4 regions of the Marinobacter sp. SBS5 genome follow, and region 1 is predicted to be linked to each of the others. Evidence: predicted binding sites of a transcription regulator. Region 1 holds the regulator's gene; each other region holds the start of a gene.
What was found. The regulator FliA, encoded in region 1, starts transcription of late flagellar genes. The targets are predictions, from matches to a motif close to CTAAAGTTTNNNNNNNNNNNGCCGNTAA.

Region 2: the regulator FliA is predicted to act here: its motif matches at 4,003-4,030, upstream of flgM (flagellar biosynthesis anti-sigma factor FlgM).
Region 3: the regulator FliA is predicted to act here: its motif matches at 2,389-2,416, upstream of ACNQ6O_RS05490 (flagellar protein MotY).
Region 4: the regulator FliA is predicted to act here: its motif matches at 3,623-3,650, upstream of fliD (flagellar filament capping protein FliD).

The regions. Positions count from the first base shown of each region.
Region 1 covers NZ_JBLWAZ010000003.1:462,253-467,893, forward strand. Annotated here, with positions in the region: gene ACNQ6O_RS09230 (chemotaxis protein CheA) at 1-1,280, opposite strand, end outside; gene ACNQ6O_RS09235 (protein phosphatase CheZ) at 1,300-2,085, opposite strand; gene cheY (chemotaxis response regulator CheY) at 2,106-2,477, opposite strand; gene ACNQ6O_RS09245 (RNA polymerase sigma factor FliA) at 2,578-3,321, opposite strand; gene ACNQ6O_RS09250 (MinD/ParA family protein) at 3,355-4,167, opposite strand; gene flhF (flagellar biosynthesis protein FlhF) at 4,231-5,568, opposite strand; gene flhA (flagellar biosynthesis protein FlhA) at 5,626-5,641, opposite strand, start outside.
Region 2 covers NZ_JBLWAZ010000002.1:52,126-57,766, reverse strand. Annotated here, with positions in the region: gene mnmC (bifunctional tRNA (5-methylaminomethyl-2-thiouridine)(34)-methyltransferase MnmD/FAD-dependent 5-carboxymethylaminomethyl-2-thiouridine(34) oxidoreductase MnmC) at 1-1,486, opposite strand, end outside; gene ACNQ6O_RS05895 (peptidylprolyl isomerase) at 1,492-2,097, opposite strand; gene ACNQ6O_RS05890 (pilus assembly protein PilB) at 2,312-3,067, shown strand; gene ACNQ6O_RS05885 (flagella synthesis protein FlgN) at 3,138-3,608, opposite strand; gene flgM (flagellar biosynthesis anti-sigma factor FlgM) at 3,616-3,942, opposite strand; gene flgA (flagellar basal body P-ring formation chaperone FlgA) at 4,069-4,773, opposite strand; gene ACNQ6O_RS05870 (chemotaxis protein CheV) at 4,930-5,641, shown strand, end outside.
Region 3 covers NZ_JBLWAZ010000001.1:1,170,440-1,176,080, forward strand. Annotated here, with positions in the region: gene ACNQ6O_RS05475 (SDR family oxidoreductase) at 1-503, shown strand, start outside; gene rnt (ribonuclease T) at 576-1,232, opposite strand; gene pyrC (dihydroorotase) at 1,270-2,301, opposite strand; gene ACNQ6O_RS05490 (flagellar protein MotY) at 2,456-3,382, shown strand; gene ACNQ6O_RS05495 (histone deacetylase family protein) at 3,401-4,327, opposite strand; gene ACNQ6O_RS05500 (GNAT family N-acetyltransferase) at 4,547-5,641, shown strand, end outside.
Region 4 covers NZ_JBLWAZ010000001.1:1,054,441-1,060,081, reverse strand. Annotated here, with positions in the region: gene ACNQ6O_RS05060 (AraC family transcriptional regulator) at 1-323, opposite strand, end outside; gene ACNQ6O_RS05055 (argininosuccinate synthase) at 415-1,626, opposite strand; gene fliS (flagellar export chaperone FliS) at 1,760-2,161, opposite strand; gene fliD (flagellar filament capping protein FliD) at 2,197-3,570, opposite strand; gene ACNQ6O_RS05040 (flagellar protein FlaG) at 3,783-4,160, opposite strand; gene ACNQ6O_RS05035 (flagellin domain-containing protein) at 4,234-5,058, opposite strand; gene ACNQ6O_RS05030 (motility associated factor glycosyltransferase family protein) at 5,204-5,641, opposite strand, start outside.

The DNA.
Region 1 (5,641 bases):
CGGACCAAATGCACCAGTGGATCAGCAAGCGCTTCCACCAGATTTTTATCCAGATCCGTGTCTTCACCATGCATGACAAGGTTGACTTCTTTCTTCAGGCTGCGAGCAAGATCACGCACCACCCGAGGAAAACGTCCAAACACCTTCTTAATGGGCTGCATGCGGGTTTGCATGACCGCAGCCTGAAGATCGGTGGTCACCACATCCAGGTTAGCGACCGCTTTATGCATGTGCTCGTCTTCGCTTTCCGAGCCCAAACGCTGAAGCCGGTTTCTGACCAACACCAACTCGCCCACCATATTCATGATGTCATCCAGGCGCTTGGTATCGACCCGGACCGTGGTTTCCCCCACTGGAGCAGTTTCTCTGGCCGGGGCTACTGTTTTGGCAGCGGGAGCGGGGTCAGGTTTGGCTACGGGTTCCGGAGTTCGCGCGGGTTGGGCGCTGACTTCCGGTTGAGGGGCGGCACTACTCTCCGTCTGCCCTACGGGGCCTCCGCCTTTGCCGTGAAGCTCATCCAGCAGGCGTTCGAACTCATCGTCAGTGATCAGCTCTGAACTTTCTCCGACCGCTTGCTGAGCGCCTGAGCTCTTCACCGAGCTGTCCGCTTCGCTCGCTTCAGGAGCCACAAACTTGCCTTTTCCGTGGAGCTGATCAAGCAAGGCCTCAAACTCATCATCGGTGATCTCGTCACCGCTGCCACTGGCTTCAGGGCCCGTTTCCCCAGCACTTGAAGAAGCGCTAGGTTCCGCAGGTGCAGCGGCTTTGTCATCCGCCAGCGCATCGAGCAATTGCTCGAACTCTTCGTCAGTAATATCGCCCTGATTATCCGACCCGGAGGCCTCAACCTGGTTTGATGAATCTACAGCTGCTGGCGCAGGCGTTTCCGACTCGGGGATCGCCAATGCATCCAGAGCTTCAATCAAATTGGCAGGGGCCGGCGTCAGCTCTTCACGATTGCGAACTTCTTCAAACATGGCATTGACGTTGTCGAGGGCCTGAAGCACAACGTCCATTAACTCGGGGGTGACCTTACGCTTGTGGTTGCGCAATATATCGAACACGTTCTCTGCGGAATGACAGCAGTTCACCAAAGCATCAAGCTGGAGGAACCCGGCACCACCTTTGACGGTGTGAAAGCCGCGAAATATGGCGTTAAGCAGATCGCTGTCGTCTGGATGCTGCTCCAGATCAACCAACTGCTCCGACAGCTTTTCGAGAATCTCACCGGCTTCTATCAAGAAGTCCTGAAGAATCTCTTCATCGGCATCAAACGCCATGGGTCACCCTCTTTATAATTCAGAAACCGAGACTGGATAGTAAGTCGTCAACGCCGTCCTGCCCCGAAACAACATCGTCTCGCTCGGCAGCTTTTATTTGTGGACCTACTCCCTTTTCGGCCGATTCTTCTTTTTCTTCAATCTGATGGACCGTGCCGGTCAACTGGTCGACGTGGCTGGCCATAACAACCAAGCCCAACAGGTTTTCTTCCACCTCTTTGACAAGCGCAGTGACCTTTTGAATCACCTGACCCGTAAGGTCCTGAAAATCCTGGGCCAACAGAATCTCTGAAAGGTTCTTGTACAGGTTGCCCGAGTCCTCGCCCAAGGTTCCGAAGAAGGTATCGATTCGCGCGTACAGCTCCCGGAACTCTGCTGGCTCCATCTCCCGACGACGCAAGCGCTGCCACTCGTCCCGCAGACTCAAAGCTTCATCACGGATTGCGTGCGCCACGGGCATGCTTTCCTCAACCAGATCCATCGTGCGGTTAGCGGCCTGACCAGTCATTTGCACTACGTAGGCCAAGCGATCCGACGCATCAGACATTTTCGAAAGCGCTTCTTTCTGTTCCGCATTCCTAGGGTCTATCTGGAAATTCCGAATTGCTTCGTGAAGACTCCGGGTCAATCGTCCCACTTCCTGATACAGGCTTTGGTCACGTACTTCGCTAAGTTCATTAATGACCGTCATCGCCCGTGCGAAGTCGCCGCTGTTGACGCTCTCAACCAATTGCGAGGTCTGCTGTTGCAGTTTTTCTGTGACCTCTGGGTCGAGACCCCGTTGGGTGTGTTTGCTGTCACTCATGCGAGCTGCCCGACCTTTGGTTACTGAATACGTTCAAAAATCTTCTCGATTTTTTCTTTAAGAACAGCTGCCGTAAACGGCTTAACGACGTATCCGTTCACCCCGGCTTGTGCAGCCGCCACAATCTGATCACGCTTGGCTTCAGCGGTGACCATCAATACGGGCAGGTTCTTCAGGCTGTCATCAGCTCGGACGGCCTTCAACAAATCAAAGCCTGACATACCCGGCATGTTCCAATCGGTCACCAAAAAGTCATAGTGTCCGTTCTTGAGCATCGGCAACGCCGTGTTGCCATCGTCGGCTTCGTCAGTATTGGTAAACCCCAAGTCACGCAGCAGGTTTTTGATAATTCTTCGCATTGTGGAAAAATCATCCACAATGAGTATCTTCATGTTCTTGTCCAAAGGGACCTCCAGTAAATAACACCCGGATGTAGGACAGCCCGCTGATATCCGGCAGGCTGCGTAAGATTCTGTTCAGGACGCTCGAGCGTTACCTGTCACCATGTTCGCGCCAATCTGATAGCCGGCCGCGAAGGCGCAGGGCTGCTTGACTGTGAATCTGGCTGACTCGGCTTTCACTGACCCCAAGTACCGCCCCAATTTCCTTTAGGTTCAATTCTTCCTGATAATACAAGCTCAGCACTAACTTTTCTTTCTCTGGAAGTGCTTCAATCGCTTCGGCCAAGCTACGCTGAAAGGCACCTGCGGAAATGCCATCCAATGGATTATCACTGGCCTCTTGTTCTTCTATCGGCAGCTCACCGGATTCATTGAGTTCATCCAAACTAAATAATCTACCGCTGTTGGCATCGGCAAGGGACGAATGGTATTCCGCCAATTCAATACCCAACTCTTCCGCCACCTCAGCGTCTTGCGCCTCTCGACCAATTCGGTCTTCAACCGATTTAATTGCGGCAGAGATTCGGCGGGCATTGCGGTGCACCGAACGAGGCACCCAATCACCTTTTCGAATTTCGTCAACCATCGCGCCACGGATTCGAATACCCGCATAGGTCTCAAAGGTCGCGCCCTTACCCGAAGAATAACGCTGGGCAGCCTCGAGCAAACCGATCATTCCGGCCTGCATAAGGTCATCAAGCTGCACAGATGCTGGCAAACGGGCCATCAAATGAAGGGCAATTTTTTTGACAAGCGGGGCATGATCTTCGACTAAGCTCGAAGCGTTGCATGCACCTGCCTGTTGATATATCCCCAGATTCTTCGCCAATGTCATGTATCCGGCTTTTATTATTGGAATGAATTCAACTCAGACTTCGACGAGCCGCTCCACGAAAAACTCCAGATGCCCTCGAGGAGAGGATGGCAGCGGCCAACTATCTACTTTGTCTGCCAATGCGCGTATCGCAATAGACGCTTTCGCACGAGGGTACGCATCCAGGACAGCCCGCTGGCGTTGAACGGCTTTCTTGACCGCTTCGTCGTAAGGCACAATGCCGACATATTGTAACGCCACATCCAGAAAACGCTCGGTAACTCGCGTCAACTTTTCGAACAAGTGCTTACCTTCTTCTTCGCTTCGAACCTGGTTAGCAAGAACCCTAAAGCGATCCGTTCCGTAATCACGGTTCATCAGCTTAATGAGTGCATACACATCCGTTATCGAGGTCGGCTCATCGCAAACAACCAGCAAGAGCTCTTGCGCTGCGCGCAAGAAACTAACGACAGACTCGGAGATACCGGCGGCGGTGTCCACTATCAAAACGTCAATCTGGTCACCCAGCTCGCTGAACGCATTGATCAAGCCTGCATGCTCCATGGGACTAAGCTGTGTCATTCGCTGCGTACCGGAAGAGGCAGGCACGATTTTGATACCGCCAGGACCATCCACCAGCACATCTTTCAGATCACACTCACCACTGAGCACATCGTGCAAATTTTTATTGGCTGTTACGCCTAGCAGCACATCCAGATTACCCAACCCCAAGTCGGCATCGAGTACAACAACACGGCGGCCTTTTTCTGCCAACGCTATCGCCAGATTGACCGACACGTTGCTCTTCCCGACACCGCCTTTGCCGCCGGAAACCGCAATAACCTGAACCGGATGTGGTTTGCTCATACTGTTTATTGTCTCTTACTGCGTCGTTAACGGGCTTTATGCCGGTGTCTGTTGCTGTGATGGTTACGCCAATGCGCCTTCAACAGCGTCCTGAGAATGCTGCATCGCTCTCAGACGCTCGACGCCCATACGCACCAATGGAGCCGCCTCTGCCCGATGCAGGTCTTCCGGTATTTTTTGACCGTCTGTGTACCAAGCCACCGGCAGACCGGTTTCCATCACAAACCCTAGAGATTCTCCTAGGGTAAGCGCTTCGTCAATCTTGGTCACGATGCAGCCGGCAAGGTCTGCCATCTTATAGCAATGCCAAACGGATTTCATAATACGCGGCTGACTGGTGGCGGACACCACCAAATGTGTACGAATATTGTGATCACTGCGAACCAGTTCAGCCAGCTGCTCCTGATACCCACGGTCGGCACTGGTTAGTCCGGCGGTATCAATAAGCACGAGATGACGGTCTGAAAGCTCATCCAGAATGTCATCCAACGAGTGGCTTTCATCAACCACTCGCACCGGCACATTCAAAATTCGCCCAAACACGAACAACTGCTCATGCGCGGCAACCCGATAGCGATCGGTCGTAACCAACGCCAAGGAGTCTGCTCCGTGCTCCAATACATAGCGCGCAGCCAGTTTACCAATTGTCGTTGTTTTACCCGACCCGGTCGGGCCCACCAAGGCATAAACGCCTCCAGCTTCCAACCAATCCTCGCGCGCCGTTCTAATCCCCGTCGCGACCATCTTCAATGACGCTTTCCAACCGTCTTCCAGTCGACCATTTCGATGCTGCCGAGAAACCGATCCGGCCAACTCGGTTCCCAAACCAAACTCTTGCAGCCGTTCACTTAACAGCTGCTGCACGGCGTTTTTGCCCCCTCCCTCTGAGGGCGCGCGCGCATCTGCAGCCGGTGCGGCTTGAGCGCCCATCAACTCACGCAAAGAGCTGATCTCGGCTTTCATCGCAGCCAACTCGTCAGAGTAACCCGGCGACTGTTGCGAGCCTCGCACGCCAGAACCCTGACCAGTTACTAAACTCGCCGAAACATCCGCTTCGTATTCAACATCCTCGTGCAGCGACACCTGAGGATACCTGGCACCTGACGCTGCACGCTTTTCCCGAACTTCCTGAATCCGGCTGCGAGTTCGGCTCAGCTCATCCTCAAGCCGGCGATGCTGGTCTGCCTGCATTTCAGCCAAACGGGAGCCGTTAGTGGCTTCCGCCGCTTTCTCACCCAAACTTTGGCGAGCCATGTTTTCGTCATAATCCAGAGCCGTCACAATTTCGACGCCCCCATCCACCCGGCGATTGGACAAAATAACGGCATCCGGCCCCATTTCGTGACTGACCTGCTTCAGGGCCTCGGCCATGGACTGAGCAAAAAACCGTTTAACTTTCATAACTTCCATCCTCTATCGCCGAGATGAACTCAGCTGACCGCGTTGCTTTATCCGCCATTACTGACCGACAGAA
Region 2 (5,641 bases), on a different contig from region 1:
CAGGGTTTAAATACTTTGAGCCACAGATAACCGTGGCGGGTGGGTTCACGGTACTCTCTGGCAAATAAGTGACCTGCCCACGAATAGGCTTTAGTCGTAGCGTGCCGGTTACAGGGGCAATCTCGGCCGTTTGATGGCCACAAGCGATGATCCATCGCGAAACCTGATGGCTTGTATTTTGAGTACCCTGCAGAGACCAGCCGCCTTCGACGCGTTCAATCTGCGCAACTTCAAAACCAAACAAGGGTGTGATCAGGGGGTGCTGGGATAGACGCTCACAGGCTTTGGCGGGTTCTAGCCAGCCTGACTGTGGAAACCAAAGTCCTTCAACAGGGATGTCAATGCCGGCAAGCTCTGAGGCTTTCGCCGCGCTCACCGGGGTCAAAAAGTTTTCAGGATATTGGTTCCGTTCACAAAATTTACGCTGGCGATCGGACTCTTTATCGGTCGTGGCCAGTTGCAACAAACCGGTGGGGTGCCAGAAATCATCCTGCCAAGGGCGATAGTAGCGCTGGCTGAAACTCAGAGCAGTTGCCGCCAATTCGGCTTGTGCGTTGTATTCAATGCCGAGCTTTGCATACAGCGCGCCCTGTAGGTTACCTGACGCCGCTGAGCCGGCATTGGCCGCTTTGTCGATCAACAATACCGGGATGCCGCGTTCGGCTAGATTGCGGGCTAAAAGCGTTCCTGCGATACCTGCGCCTATGATGGCAACGGGGTCATTGGAGAGGGGGGCTGGTACAGTGGCCTTAGGGGCGTTCGCTAAGGCTCCGGAGAGCATTTCACGTTTTCGGCCAAAGCCCGTTAGTTTTCGAGTCTCGAACCCTGCAGCTTCAAGGGATCGCCGAATTCGGCCCACGGCGGTGAAGGTAGCGAACGTTGTGCCCGGTTGGCTGTGAGCCCGCACGGATTGAATGACCTCATCGGACCACATCTCCGGGTTGTACTGTGGGTCAAAGCCATCGAGAAACCACGCATCTGCATAAAACGGGAGTTGGTCCAGACCGTTGCGAAGCTCACCAAAAAACAAAGTGAGTCTGACTCGCCCGCCATCGAAAACCAGGCGGTGAACACCTTTCATTAGCGGTGGATAGTGGCTGATTAATTGTACTGATAACGGGGTGACTTCTGGCCAGCGCGCTAATGCGAGTTTCAGTTCTTCGCGGGTTAACGGGTAACGCTCAAAGGAAATAAAGTGCAGTACGGTGTTTTGCTGGTGCGAAGTTTGCCGTTGCCATTCATCCCAAGCTGTCAAAAAGCTCAGACCCGATCCAAACCCTGTTTCGCCGATCACAAAGTGGCCATGGCTCGGCAGTTGAGCGAAACGCCCAGACAGGTTGTTGGGTTCGATAAACACATGCCGGGTTTCGGAGAGACCATCGTTGCGATTGAAATAGACATCGCCAAAACGGGCCGATTCGGGAACGCCATCTTGCCAAATCAATTCCGCCGGCTCTGTGGCCGGCGGTTTCAGGGGGCCAGTGATCGACATCAGTCTTCAGCGGTAATCCGGGTAACACTTTTAATAACGACAGGGGAGAGCGGTACGTCGGACATGCCTCGCTTGCGTCCGGTCTGCACTGAGGCGATTTTGTCGATCACGCCCATGCCCTGAGTTACTTTTCCGAAAACCGCATAACCGGCACCGCGCACACCTGCATTCAGGAAGTCGTTATCCACGACATTAATGAAGAACTGTGATGTGGCAGAGTCGGGGTTGCTGGTGCGGGCCATCGCGATGGTACCACGCAGGTTTGGCAGGGTTTCGCTGCCTTCATTGACGATGGGGGAGTTGGTGGGTTTCTGGCGCATGTCAGCAGTGAACCCACCGCCCTGGATCATGAAGCCTGATATGACACGGTGAAAAATAGTGTCATCGTAGAAGTCATCTTCCACGTAGTTCAAAAAGTTCTCGACGGTTTTGGGGGCAACGTCGGGGCGCAAAAGGAGTTCAAACGCCCCTTCGGAAGTCACGAAGCGTACTTTTGGCAACTCATCGTTGCTGTCCGCGTGCGCTGTGCTGGCAAAAATAAGCGCCGAAAGGACCAACAATGCGGCATAAATCACAAGAGATTGTTGTTTTACGAAGTTTGTCATTTAAAGGCTGCTCTTTGTTTCAGTGAGTGTCGGAATAGGTGACATAATCAGATTCGCTACAAAGCAGTTAACGATATTAACAGATCCTTACGCCGATAAGAGTAAAAGCAAACAGCAAGTAGGTCGGTGCTCAACTACGCTTGTAATAGCTTGAAGGAAATCACAATGCCGGGCTTGGTTGTACGGTGTTCATGGTGAACACAGGAGAACATGAGTGAAAGTCCAAAGAGGATTTGAAGAAAAGTCACGGCTTGGCCGGTTGTTGATCAATCGCGGATACTTGTCTGAGTCAGAGCTCGATGATGCGTTGAAGCTTCAGCGAACCTCTGGGCAGCGCTTGGGTGAGGTTCTGATTGCATCGGGCTGTATCACTGAAAAAGACCTGATTCGGGTTTTGAAGCACCAGTCTCGATACCGCAATACGGCGGCACTGGTGACGATGGTTGCTCTTCCATTTCAACCGTTGGTCTCTTTTGCGTCTACGAACACTGATAATGACGATGCAGAAACTGTAGCGAGTGCAGGGCAGTTGTATGAAGGGCGCGGATTCGCTCCGTTGACGGAAGATGAAATGTCGTCGGTGTCAGGGCAGCGGGGCATAGGTTTGATGGACCGCATTGAAAAGGTGGCGTCAATGCCGGGTAAGGCGGCGGATGCGAAGGGCGGCAACGCTGATGAGGCTGGCCTTGATGCGGTAGAGGGGGTTCGGCTTGCGGCCAACGTGTTTGTGCCTGTCTTGAGTTTCCTTGACTCTGACCTCACCATTTCGGGTGTGCAGTATCGTGAAGGCGAAGAGCGATACTCGATTCGGGATGATGGCGCTATAACGCTGGCGTTGCCCGAGCGCATTGAGGAAATCAGAGTGGAGAATATCCGAGTCGCAGGCGGGAACGGCGCATCGATGGGGAGTGTCAGTATTCAGGATATTCGGTTTCATCCCGATTCGAACATGACCATCTATACCCGTTAACAACCAATTGTTGCGTTCTAAACAAAATGCCCGGCCAAGAGCCGGGCATTTTACTTTTTACTAGCGAGAATCAAGCGCTGGCAAAAACGGTGCTACTTGAAACGCTGGTCTGCTGACCCTGAGCGCCGTAGAGCTTTTGCTGGCTAGAGGCACCGCGGAAAATATCAGTGACGCGTGCGAGGCGCTTTTGCAGATGACTGACCACTCGACTGTTGTTCTGGTTGAGTGACTGACACTCCCGAAGCTTTTGATCGGCCGCTTTCCACAGCTGATGCAAATCACTCATTCCGCCGGCCTGAATAAAGCGCGAGGGCTCGCCGGAGTCAGGGCGATAGCCCATGTTCACCAACAGGTGGATCTTCTGTCGGGCTCGATCACGGATAGCGCCAAGAATTTGATTCTTTTCTTGTGTAAGCTCTTGCAGAGGACTGATATCCGGAGAGGACAATGCCTGCTTCTCCCTAAGGAGAAGATCCGCCAAGCCTTCCAGCTGGCGGAGGTCTTCACTAAGAAGGGTCTTCAACTCATCGATAGCGGCCATATTCTACTCACCCAAAAATGCTTTCATCCATCTCAAGCATTTTCTGGGCCAGTTTTTCTGCGTCGATCTTGTAGGTGCCGTTATCCAGTGCCGAGCGAATCTGCGCGATGCGATCGTCGTCCATTTCCGGGTAATCGCCAAGCTTTTGCTCAAGCTGTTTCAGGTTTTTGGCCTGACTGCTAAGGCTAACGTTCTCGCCACGAGCAGCTGGGCCTTGCGCCTGGGCTTGATCGGCTGCTGATGACGTGGTGTTGGCGGTGCTTGCCGCTTTATCGGCCGGTGTTCTGGTGGTGTTGACCTGGCCTGGGCCAATTCCATTTAAGTCAACTGACATAAAATTACCTGCTTGCCTGTGACCACTGCTAACGAGTGGCAGAATCGGGTTTATACCTTCTTATCGGCAAGGTGTTGCCGTACTTTAGTCTTTTCAGGAAAAAAATTTCCGCTCTGTCGTTAAGCGCTATTGCATCGGTATCTCAACACGCCCCGGCGCTACCACGGTTGCCTTGAGTGTGCGCGCGGAACGAAGATTCTCTACCAGCACTTGCTCCCCGATACTTGCGTTGCCAAGAGCTTTGCCGCGGGAACTGACCGAAAACGAGCCGGATTGGGCAACAATAATAACATGGTCGCCCCGCTCGATGGCATCAGGGGCTTCCAGCAAGTCCGGAGTCAGCATTGTGCCCGTTTTAACGGGGCGGCGAACCATCATGCCCTGAATTGTGTCTATGTCGGTTAGAGTGCCCCGGCGACTGGCATTCAGCTGAACTTCGCTTGTCGTCAGGGCAGCGCTGGTTAATCGCTCGCCCCTTGTTAAGGGGCGTGCAGCAACGATGGCTTCGCCGTAGATCTCCACAGACGCCGTAACGTACATTCGCCACGGACGCTCGCCAGCGCAGCTAATAAGAATGGAAGGGCTCGGCGTTCGCAGCGGATCGCTAACGAAGTTCAGTTCAGGCTTTCCCTCGCACGGTGCCAGTTTCAGGCGCCGGTCAATATTGCCTATTTGATACTCAATGCGCCGATTTAGTTCCGATTGATCCTCGGCCCATGTTTGCAAGAAACGCTGTGCCATGTTTCGAATATCGCTGGCGGTTGTGGTCTGTTTGGCGAAGACGGGGAGGCTGAAAAAGAGGGTCAGCGTAAGAAATAAGAGGGTGCGCATCTTTGTTGCTTTGTCCTATGCTGTTGGTATGTCTGCTGCCCTTTAAAAAAAGTTAAGGATCTGGGCATATGGCCGTTACACTGTGTCTGAATTCAATGCTTGTGAACTATAAAGCAAAATCAGTGCCGGTTAAGGGCACCCTAGGAGTAGAGCGTCATGACAGGGGTACTTCAAAGCGTTAATCAGCGCACCCAGCTGGTCGGCCAGAATCGGCTCGAACTGTTGCTGTTTCGGCTCCGTGGCCGTCAGGTCTATGGTATTAACGTCTTCAAAGTGAAAGAAGTGTTGCAGTGCCCAAGACTGTCTTCTATTCCTAACAGTCGTGCGGTTGTGCGCGGCGTATCCCATATTCGTGGGGAGACCATTCCCATTGTTGACATGGGCATGGCGATCGGTCTGCCAGGCGTACCCCAGGAGCAACTGGCGACGAGCTTTGTGATCATCACGGAATACAACCGAAAGACCCAGGGGTTTTTGGTGTCTGGCGTCGACCGCATTTTAAATATGAATTGGGAAGACATCATGCCGCCGCCGAAAGGAGCGGGCAAAGATGTATACTTGACGGCGGTTACCAAAGTTGATGAAAAACTGGTTGAAATCATCGATGTAGAGAAGATTCTTTCAGAGGTTTCTCCGCTTCGTGAAGACGTTAATCAAGAGATTGTGACGCGAAGTGCGGCTCAGTCCAAACGTCATCTTCCTGTCCTCGTGGTAGATGATTCCGCCGTAGCGCGGCGCCAGATCAGCCGTTGTCTGACGGCGATTGGAATGGAAGTCATTACTCATAACGATGGCAGGCAAGCGCTGGACTACTTGAAAAGTCTCACGCAGGATGGTTCATCCATTCGAGACCACCTCTCGCTGATTA
Region 3 (5,641 bases), on a different contig from region 1:
TCATGGGCTTTGCGCCAGCCATGCTGGAGCGTCGTCGTGGTCACGTGGTGAACATTTCGTCTATCGGCGTGCTGACTAACGCGCCCCGTTTCTCGGCTTACGTAGCTTCCAAATCGGCGCTGGATGCCTTCAGTCGTTGTGCGGCAGCGGAGTGGTCGGACCGCAATGTGACGTTTACTACCATCAACATGCCGTTGGTGAAAACGCCGATGATTGCGCCAACCAAGATTTACGATTCCGTGCCGACTCTGACGCCAGAAGAAGCTGCACAGATGGTGGCTGATGCCATTGTGTACCGTCCGAAGCGTATTGCCACCCGTCTGGGCGTGTTTGCTTCGGTACTTCATTCGTTGGCACCGAAGGTGGGCGAAATCGTCATGAACACCGGTTATCGGATGTTCCCGGATTCAGCCTCGGCTGCGGGTACCAAGACAACCGAAAAGCCGAAAGTGTCTACAGAGCAGGTAGCGTTCGCAGCCATCATGCGTGGCATTCACTGGTAAGGTGAATCGCAGTGCAACAAAAAACCCGCCTTGTGCGGGTTTTTTGTTGGCTTTAAATAATGCCTTTTACGATTACTCGTCGTGACTGGTGACCGGGGGCGGCGGGAAGCCTCCCAGTTCCTGCCAACGATTCACAATCCCGCAAAAAAGGTCCGCGGTTTTCTCGGCATCGTAAGCGGCAGAATGCGCTTCTTTGTTATCAAACGGAATCCCGGCCAGTTTGCACGCTTGCGCCAGAACGGTATGGCCGTAGGCCAGCCCCGCCAGGGTGGCGGTATCAAACGTCGAAAACGGGTGAAAGGGATTGCGCTTGATGTCGGCGCGCATAGCAGCGGCGAAGACAAAATTGTGGTCGAAGGTGGCGTTATGGCCAACCAGTACGGCTCGCTTGCAGTCGAAGGCTTTGACCGCTTTACGGATCGGGGAGAATATCTCACTCATGCCTTCGCGCTCAGGAACGGCTTCTCGCTCGGGGTCCCACGGGTCGATGCCTGTGAAGTCCAATGCGGATTGCTCCAGATTGGCACCCTCAAACGGGTCGATTTGCTGAAGATGAGTCTCGCCACGGTGTAGCATGCCGTCTTCATCCATGGTCAGCATTACAGCTGCGATTTCCAGTAGAGCGTCTCTTTCCGGGTTGAAGCCGGCAGTTTCGACATCTACCACAACGGGCAGAAAGCCTCGGAAACGCTGAGACATAGGGTGAAGCGGTTTGTTTTCGTCAGACACGCGAACTCCAATGTTCGTGTTGTAAATTAAATGGTGATCAAGCCATGCGCCAGTGAACGGTTTCACCAGCTTTTAACGGCACGATGGTTCCGTCTGCGAGCGGCAGTTGCTCTGGCATGGACCAAGGTTCGCGCACCAGAGTAATGGTGTCGGTGTTCCTTGGTAAGCCGTAGAAGTCCGCACCGTTGAAGCTGGCGAAGGCTTCCAGCTTGTCCAGAATGCCCAGCTCTTCAAAAATTTCCGCATACAGGCCGATAGCACCGTAGGCGGAATAGCATCCGGCACAGCCGCATGCGGCTTCTTTTTTGTCGCGAGCGTGTGGGGCTGAATCGGTACCCAGGAAGAAGCGAGAATCTCCGCTGGCCACGGCTTCCCGTAGGGCTTCCTGATGTTTATTACGCTTGAGGATGGGCAAACAGTACAAGTGCGGGCGAATGCCGCCGACCAGCATGTGGTTGCGGTTGTACATCAAGTGTTGCGGTGTCAGCGTTGCAGCAAGGTTGTCACCGGTATGGCGGCGTACAAACTCGGCAGAGTCTGCAGTGGTTATGTGCTCCAGAACCACTTTCAGTGCCGGGAAGGCTTCCAAGGTGGGCGCTAAAACGCGCTCCAGAAAGACTTTTTCCCGATCGAAAATATCGATATCAGCATCGGTGACTTCACCGTGCACCAACAACAGCATGCCGCACTCAGCCATGGCTTCCAGCACAGGATAGATGTTGCGAATGTCCTTGACACCTGAGGCTGAATTCGTGGTGGCGCCAGCAGGGTAAAGCTTTGCCGCCACAACACCCGCTGCTTTGGCTTCGCGGATGGTTTCCGGTGTCGTGCTCTCAGTGAGGTAGAGCACCATCAGAGGCTCAAAGCTTGTGCCATTTGCGGCCGCCAGAATCCGTTCCCGATAGGCCGTTGCGGATGCCGCATCGGTTACCGGTGGTACTAGGTTCGGCATGATGATGGCGCGGCCGAAGCAAGCGGCAGTCGCCGGTACAACACTGTTCAATACATCGCCATCACGAACGTGCAAATGCCAGTCGTCCGGGCGGGTGATGGTCAGTTGTTTGGTCATGAGATATTCGCCAAGCAGCTCTAAAAATTTTGCAAATTATATCAGAAGGCCGTCACGAATGTTTTCGATCTGAATGTGTTTCTGGGGCTCAAGTATTGTTCAAGGCTGCCGATACTCAATAAGAGAATGAGTTAACGGGTGTCGGGGCGTTTCTATGGTGATGTTAAAGCGCAGGTCTACAGAAAAGGAAGTCGCTACCTTAGCGAGCGTACTTCTGTTGTGGACGTTTGCATCCCCGGCTTCGGCATCCAGTTATGGGGCCGGTATTGAGAATAGCCGTTGGTACCTTTCGGAATCGGTGTTCGAATGCTCATTGGTCCATGAAGTGCCCGGATTTGGGCGCGCGGTTTTTAGTCATCGGGCGGGAGAGGACCTGGCGTTCTACCTGGAATCCACCGTCCCGGTGATGAAGCCCGGTAGAGGACGGCTCGTGGTAGAAGCGCCTGTTTGGCGCCCTGGCGTAGCACCTCGGCCCGTTGGCACCGTAAGTGTATCGGACGGCCAGCGCTCTGTTAGCGTTGGCGCTAGAGAGGCCAGCATGATGGCTCAGGGTTTGCTGCAGGGTATGCAACCCACTCTGACCCGGGCATCCCGATATGATCAGGGCCCCGTGAGAGTCTCTCTTTCGAACGTGAATTTTTCGGCGCCATATTCGGACTATCTGCAGTGTGTAGCGGGTCTATTGCCGGTGAACTATGACCAAATTCGCCGCTCTCGTGTACCTTTTGCCAGCGGTGGCGCAGTGCTTTCTGAGGCAGATCGAACGCTGTTGGATAACATCGTGACTTACGTGATGGCTGATTCCACGATCGAGCGCATTTTAGTGGATGGCCATTCGGACAGCGTGGGGAGTCGGATTGATAACCGTGCACTGTCAGAAGAACGGGCGAACGTTGTTGCGGAGTATTTGGTCGCTCAAGGCCTTGATGAAGACCTGCTGATTGTCCGCAGTCACGGAGATCAGTTCCCGGTATCGCGTCGCCACCGGGATAACCGAAGGGTGACGATTCGTTTGCAGCGGCAGGGGGAGCGCCCTGAGTTTCAGCAGGCGAGCGGAAGCGGCGACAAGTTTTCTGGCTAAGCCTAACCCTAACCCAGACTAATAAACCGAGTTCAAAACCTCGAGGTGAGCGGTCACGCTTTCGCCTAGCGCCCTCAAATGATACCCGCCTTCCAGCGTTGAGATCACTCGATCGTTGGCATGATCATGAGCCACACTTACGATCATCTCGGTCAGCCAACGATAATCCTCTGTTTCCAGATTCATTTCCGCCATCGGGTCTAGCCTGTGGCCGTCAAAGCCTGCCGATACTAGAACCAGTTGCGGGCGAAAATCTTGAAGTTTTTTCAGCCAAGTCGCTTCCACACGTTTGCGATATTCCGCAGATGAGCAATTCGCTTCAATCGGCGCATTGATGATGTTGTCAGGCTGGCGGTGCACATGGCTGTGGGGATACAGCGGGTGCTGGAAGCTTGAACACATCAGTATGCGCTCGTCACCACTGACGATGTCTACGGTTCCGTTGCCCTGGTGAACATCGAAATCGATGATGGCAACCCGCTCAAGTTGATGGAAGTTGAGGGCCCGTAACGCCGCCAGAGCAATGTTGTTGTAAAAGCAAAATCCCATGGATTTTGTGCGTTCGGCATGATGCCCCGGAGGTCTTGCACAAATAAACCCGTTGGTAACCTGACTGCTCATGACCATATCAACGGCTTGCACATTTCCTCCGGCGGCCAATCTGGCGGCCCTGAGGGTGTCAGGCATCAGCGAGGTATCCGGATCGGTAAACACCCGGCCACGGGTGGGTGACATCAAGTCGAGTTGTTGCAGGTAGGACTCGGGGTGGACCATCAGCAACTGGTCACGAGTAATTTCTTCAGGCCTTACCCAATCGAGTTTCTCTTGAAGCTCGGAGTCAGCAATGTGTGCCAGAATGCTTTTAATGCGTTCCGGGCTTTCCGGATGCTCCGGGCCCATGTTGTGTTTCAGGCAATCATCGTGGGAAAAGAATGCGGTGGTCATGCTGAGAGTCTAAGCCTGAGTCCGGTTGCTATTATTGTCATGTTAACAAGGATGTGAGGTAGATGTGGGCTACTTTCGTCTAATAACCGGCGGGTAACCGGCAGGATAGTCGATTTACATCAGGAAATACCGATCTAAGATAAGGTATACATTGATAAGTAACCTGTTTTATTGAGATTCTTATCTACGTTGCCGCCGCTTGGATCAGGGAGAGTTCTCTTGAGTACCCGTTATTTGGAAAGTTTGTTCAATCCCGAATCCATCGCTGTCATCGGTGCTTCCGAGCGGTCAGATAATCTGGGTGGCATGGTTTTGCGGAACATGCTGGGTGGCGGTTTCCCCGGTCGTATGGTGGTCGTAAACCAGAGCTATTATGACAACGTTCATGGTGTCCCTTGTGTCGCGAAAGTGTCGCAACTGGATTTCACACCCGATCTGGCCATTGTCTGCACCCCGCCCCATACCGTTCCCAAAATGATCCGAAAGCTGGGCGAAAGCGGCGTTCGAACGGCCATCGTGATGACCGGTGGTATGTCTCGTACCCACAGTAAAACCGGCCAGCCTTTAATGTATTCGGTGCGCGATGCGGCAAGAGAAACCGGGATACGGGTCTTGGGGCCAAACACTATTGGTTTGATGGTGCCAGCGCGGCACCTGAACGCTACCTACGCGCACATGGGGGCAATTCCTGGCCGCGTGGCGTTTATTGGCCAGTCGGGCACAATCGCCAGTTCGGTACTGGATTGGGCGTTCGCTCGAGGCGTGGGCTTCTCCTACTTCCTGACGCTGGGCGATGGTATGGATATCGATCATGACGATCTGATTGATTATCTCGCACAGGACAGCCAAACCCGAGCCATCTTGTTACATATCGAAAGCATCCCCAATCCTCGCCGGTTTATGTCGGCCGTTCGGGTCGCCTCACGCACCAAACCGGTTATTGCGGTTAAATCCGGGCGGGTGCCCGAGTCGGAATGGATTCCCCATGAACTTCCCGCCGGAGTGTCTCACAGCGATCCTGTTTATGACGCGATGCTGCAACGAGGTGGTGTGCTGCGGGTTGATGGTTTGGGGCAGATGTTTGATGCACTGGAAACTCTGACCCGTATGCGGCCCTTGAGACGGGAATCCTTGGCTATTATCGCGAACGGCGTTGGCCCCGGAGTGCTGGCGGTTGACCGGTTGTCGCACCTAGGCGGCGAGTTGGCTGAGTTATCGGATACAACCGTTAAAGAACTTGGGGAGTTGTTGCCGCCCTATTGGACCCGGAAGAACCCCATCGATTTGAACTACGATGCGTCGCCTGAGCTATAC
Region 4 (5,641 bases), on a different contig from region 1:
ACCAGCTTTTCATAGGGTGCGATGCGGGTAACGGCCTCGCCCAAGGTGGCGCAGCTCATGGTGATGTAACCTAGCACACTATAAGAGCCCGGCTGTACGAAATCGCCGGTTTCCAGGCCTAGAATGGGATTGTTCGAACGCTCCGCCAGCAAGTGCAGGAAGGTTTGAAACTGCTCGCCGTCGATGCGGCCCTCGTCGCTGTCCAGAATGTCCTCAGACAGCCCGGACTGGCGCAGCAAATCGGCCACGGCAATCGAGTTGGCATCAGCGAAACGAACGTATTGACGAAGTGCGGCTACAGAAGCGGTTCCCAACGGGGTCATGGCGCATGCTTTGGTTGTTAGAGTTTTCAGCAGAGTATAACCAAAAACGCCCGGCATTGTGCCGGGCGTTTTTGATTCAGTAAGGCTGCTCTCAGAGCTTGCGGCCTTTACCGGCTGCAATGCGCAACCGCAGTGCGTTCAGCTTGATGAAGCCTTCCGCGTCTTTCTGATCGTAAGCACCGTGATCTTCTTCGAAGGTCGCGATGGTTTCATCGAACAGAGAGTCGTCAGACTTACGGCCAACAACGTCTACGTTGCCCTTGTACAGCTTCAGGCGAACGGTACCGTTTACGTATTCCTGAGTCTGGTCGATCAGCGCCTGCAGGGCTTCACGCTCAGGCGACCACCAGTAACCGTTGTAGATCACTTCGGCGTAACGCGGCATCAGGCTGTCTTTCAGATGCGCCACTTCGCGGTCCAGAGTGATGGACTCAATCGCACGATGCGCACGCAGCATAATGGTGCCGCCCGGTGTTTCGTAGCAGCCACGGGACTTCATTCCCACGTAGCGGTTCTCGACGATGTCCAAACGACCAATGCCGTTGGCACCCGCCAGCTTGTTCAGGTTTTCGAGAACTTCGTGAGCCTTCAGCTCCTGACCATCGATGGCAACAATGTCACCCTTACGGTAAGTCAGCTCAACGTAAGTCGGCTCGTTCGGAGCGTCTTCCGGAGACACACTCCAACGCCACATGTCTTCCTCGGCTTCCGCCCAAGGATCTTCCAGATTCATGCCTTCGTACGAGATGTGCAGCAGGTTGGCATCCATGGAGTACGGGCTCTTGCCCTTCTTCATCTCAACCGGAATGTTGCGCTCTTCACAATACTTCAGCAGCTTCTCGCGGGAGTTCAGATCCCACTCACGCCACGGTGCAATCACCTTCACACCCGGCTTCAGTGCGTAGGCACCCAGCTCAAAACGTACCTGGTCGTTACCCTTACCGGTCGCGCCGTGAGAAATGGCATCGGCGCCGGTTTCATTGGCAATCTCGATCAAACGACGGGAGATCAGCGGGCGGGCAATGGAGGTACCCAGCAGATACTCGCCTTCATAGATGGTGTTCGCGCGGAACATCGGGAACACGTAATCGCGCACAAACTCTTCGCGCAGGTCCTCGATGTAAATTTCCTTAACGCCCAAGGCTTCTGCCTTCGCACGCGCCGGCTCTACTTCCTCGCCTTGGCCGATGTCGGCGGTAAAGGTAACCACCTCACAGTTGTAAGTATCCTGCAACCACCGAACAATAACGGAAGTATCCAGGCCGCCGGAATAGGCCAGAACCACCTTTTTAATATCAGACATGTCTGTGCTCCAGACTGAACAGAATGGATGTAACAAAAAGAAGGGGCATATTGTACGGGATGGCGGGGGAGTTGGCTATTGGGAGGTGTACCCACCCTCTCGCTACAGGAGAGGGTGAAGCGGATCTAAAAGCTCAACCAATCTGGGCTGATTCGGCCAAGGCTTCTTCGCGGATGCCGTCCCAGCCTTCTTTGATGGAGCGGAGAAGGCTAATCACCTCGTCCAGCTTGGCCATGTCGTTCTTGGCGCTGGCTTCAAGAAGCGTTCGCTCCATGTAGTCGTACAACGCTTCGAGACGGGTTGCTAGCTCGCCGCCCTTTTCAAAGTCCAGAAAGCTTTTTAGCCCACCAATGATTTCGATGGCCTTACCGATCAGTTTGCCTTTACCCTCGTAATCTTTGGCCTGCATGCGGGCTTTGGCCATGTTGATGCGTTCGATGGCCCCGTTGTACAGCAGCTGGATCAGCTTGTGGGGGTCCGCATCGGTGATGCTGGTTTGGGTGTTAACACGTTGGTACGCTTGCAAACCGTTCATAACTAACCTCTTTATCTCTAACCGGGTTCAGCCGATCAATTGTTCTGGTTGTTCTGTTGAGCCAGCGCGGCAAGCTGTTGAGCAACATAATTGCCGGTACTCTGAAGCTGCGCGATTAACGAGTCAGCAGCGGAAAACTGCTTTACCAAACGGGCTCTCAAAGACTCGATTTTATCATCCAAACGAATGCGCTGATCTTGAATATCGTCGAGCCTTCGATTTAACCCCTCAGTTCGGTTATCGAGCCGACCGCTAGACTTCACATACTCATCTACCGCATTGAGCGCGCTAGATGCTATGCCGGAATCACCCGAAAAAAGCGCCTTCACGCCTTCCGGGTGGTCAGCAAGCTGCGTTTTGAATTCGCTCGCATCGAAGTCCAGCTTTCCGGTATCCGGGTTGGTTGAAATACCGAGATCGGCCAGCATCCGGACCGGTGAATTCTGGAGGTCTCCCGGAATGCTAGTTAGCAAGCCCCGCAATTCATTTTGAAGGCTACGAATGGTGGAGTCACCTGTGAGCACTCCCCCACGATCAGTGGCCGCATTGTACCCAGACGCGTTTTTGATCACGCCTTGCAGAGCATTGTACTTGTCAACAAATTCCTGGACCCGCTCTGTCACCGCATCCGGGTCTGAGTTGATGGCAACCGTAGACGTGCCCATCGACTTCAAATCAAACGTCACACCCTCTACGACACCCTCAACCGTATTCGAAGAGCGCGTGATCGCAATGCCGTTCACTTCCAGTTCCGCATTCAGAGCAGCAACGGTTTCACTCATACCCGTACCGCCGCCGTACGCAAACTGCGACAGCCCCGCATCACCAGAAGCCGTTACGCTAATTGCATTCGCCGTACCGCTCTCATCTGAAGTCATCACTAACCGATAGCCAGAACCAGTATCAACCACTCCAGCTGACACACCCGCACCGGCATCATTGATGGCATTCGCGATGCCCTGAAGGGTGTTATTGCTGTCATCGATGGTTACTTCAGTCGTCACACCACCCACCTCGAAGGTAAGCGTACCGTTGCCAAAGGTTGTTGTATCTTTATCTGCTTGGCTCGCAGAGGCCAATGACTGGCGCTGCGCCAACTGAGTGACATTCAGTGTATAGGATCCGCGTGAGACACTACCCTCATCAAGGGTGGCACCGGCAACCGCCTCGTTTGAGATACTCGAAGTGTAAGCGTCAAACGCCGTACCTGACTTCAACCCATCCAAAGGCGACTTCATTTCTTCGAGCGCATTCTTCAATGCGCCGAACGCCGAAATTTTCGCCTGTATCGCCTTTTCTTTACTATTCAGGCGCTCTTCCGTAGGGACACGCTCAGCCGCGACAAGCTTGTCGACCAGATCAGCACTAAAAATGCCTGAACCTACTCCGAGTGAAGAAATCGATGCCATGGTGCGCCTCCATAGGGGCTAAACTGCAAGTATGTCTACCGGTATATAAGAGTTATCGGCAGCAAGCGGAAAAACTTTGCCGCTTTTTTACACTTTTTATACATACATTATGGACCGAAACGAAAAACACCGCCGGCCCTTGCGAGTGCGACGGTGTTAGCAGCTTGCTCTCAGCCCCAAAGCCGAAGCGCTCCGAGCTAAAATGACTAGCCTCAAACCTTGATATCAAACAACGTCAGCGGCTCGTCATGCTGCAAGTTTTTTGCCAACCTTAACGCAACCTCATCCGGAATTTGACGAATCACTTCTTGGGTCTCATTGTCGACAACTCGAACGATCGTCTCGCCACGCTCCATATCGACTTCAAACTGCAAGTCTCGTTGAACATTTTGAACGTAATCATTGAGCCGCGTAACTGCGTCTCCCAACTCTTCCGCTTGAACCACAGAACGAGCCGGCTGAATGCGCTCCAAAGCTGAAGGGTCCGCTATGGAGTCGCGATTGACAGGCCGTGCCTGTTGTGTACCGGGAACCTGATCGCCAGCCTCCACAAACTTGATGCTTGGGCCGTACAACTTCATGTCATTCATAGACCACCCCGCTAACACAAAAGCCAGCCTTTCTTATGAAAGGCTGGCTTTATTATCTATCAACCGGCCCCAATTACTGAAGCAGGGACAGAACCTGGTTTGGACGGGCGTTAGCCTGTGCCAATACAGAGATGCCAGCCTGCTGCAACACGTTGGCCTTGGCCATTTTGGCGGATTCGGCGGCAAAGTCGGCGTCCAAAATTCGACTGTTTGAAGCGCTCAGATTCTCAAGGTTTGTCGAAAGGTTGTTGATTGTGCTCTCAAACCGGTTTTGTACAGCACCCAGATCAGCTCGGAATGCATTCACTTCCGAGAGCGCACCGTCAATGGTAGCCAACGCAGCGCTCGCACCACCTGCAGAAGAAATCGAAATTCCACTGATACCTAGGCCAGTAGCGTTCATGGTTGAATCGAAAGCAATATCAATGGTTTGCCCGGCGTTTGCACCAACCTGGAACGAAACTGCCGACCCCAAACTACCATCCAGAACATTCAAACCATTAAACTGGGTATCAGTGGATATACGACCGATCTCCTCTACGCGCTGATTAACCTCAGCCTGCAGTAAAGCACGATCGTCATCGGTGTTTGAGCCGTTAGCAGCCTGAACAGCCAGTTCACGGATACGCTGGAGGTTAGCAACCGTTTCGTCGAGACCGCCCTCTGCAGTCTGCACCATTGAAATACCGTCGTTAGCATTTCTTTGCGCAACTGTCAGGCCACGAATCTGAGTATCAAAACGTGTAGAAATGGCCAAACCAGCAGCGTCGTCTTTAGCCGAGTTAATGCGCAAACCTGAAGACAACCGCTCCATTGCCTGATTCGCCATACCCTGCGACTTAGAAAGCTGATTCTGAGCGTTCAATGAGGCAATGTTGGTGTTGATTCCGAGAGCCATAATGCTTCCCCTTCGATATTGTGTAGAGACACTTTAGAATGGCCAGCTCCCAGTTGATATTTAGGGAAAGCTGCCCTGATACCCTTCTTAACGGCAGCTGTTCCGATCGCTTTAGAATTCTTTTAATTATTCGTGTAACAAAATGTTATTGTGCAGACTCTGGCAGACTAGGTTCGGCATTCATAAGCCGAGTTGTCACCCAAGGATCGTCCTCAGGAGGTTGATTCGAAAGAATAACTGACGAAAAATGCACGGGCAGTTTTTCAAGAAAGGATTTAAACATCGCGACCCAATGATCTAAAAAGGGTTGCAAGTCCTTATCTTGGTGCGCAAGCCCATGACAAAGCCCGGTCTGCAGAAAGCGCTGCACTGTTCCCTTCAGAATTTGCCAGCCCATTAACTGGATAACAACGGGAGATTGCCGATCACTACCAGGCCCGACTCTATTGAGGTGATCCCGAACCTCGTTACACACAACAATGAGATCCTTACGCCCCCGAAGCCGACTGTTCTTAAGCACTAACAAAAATTCTCGAGCCCTCTCCGCAATCTCTTTAGAAACAGCCCCGAACAACTGTTGTGT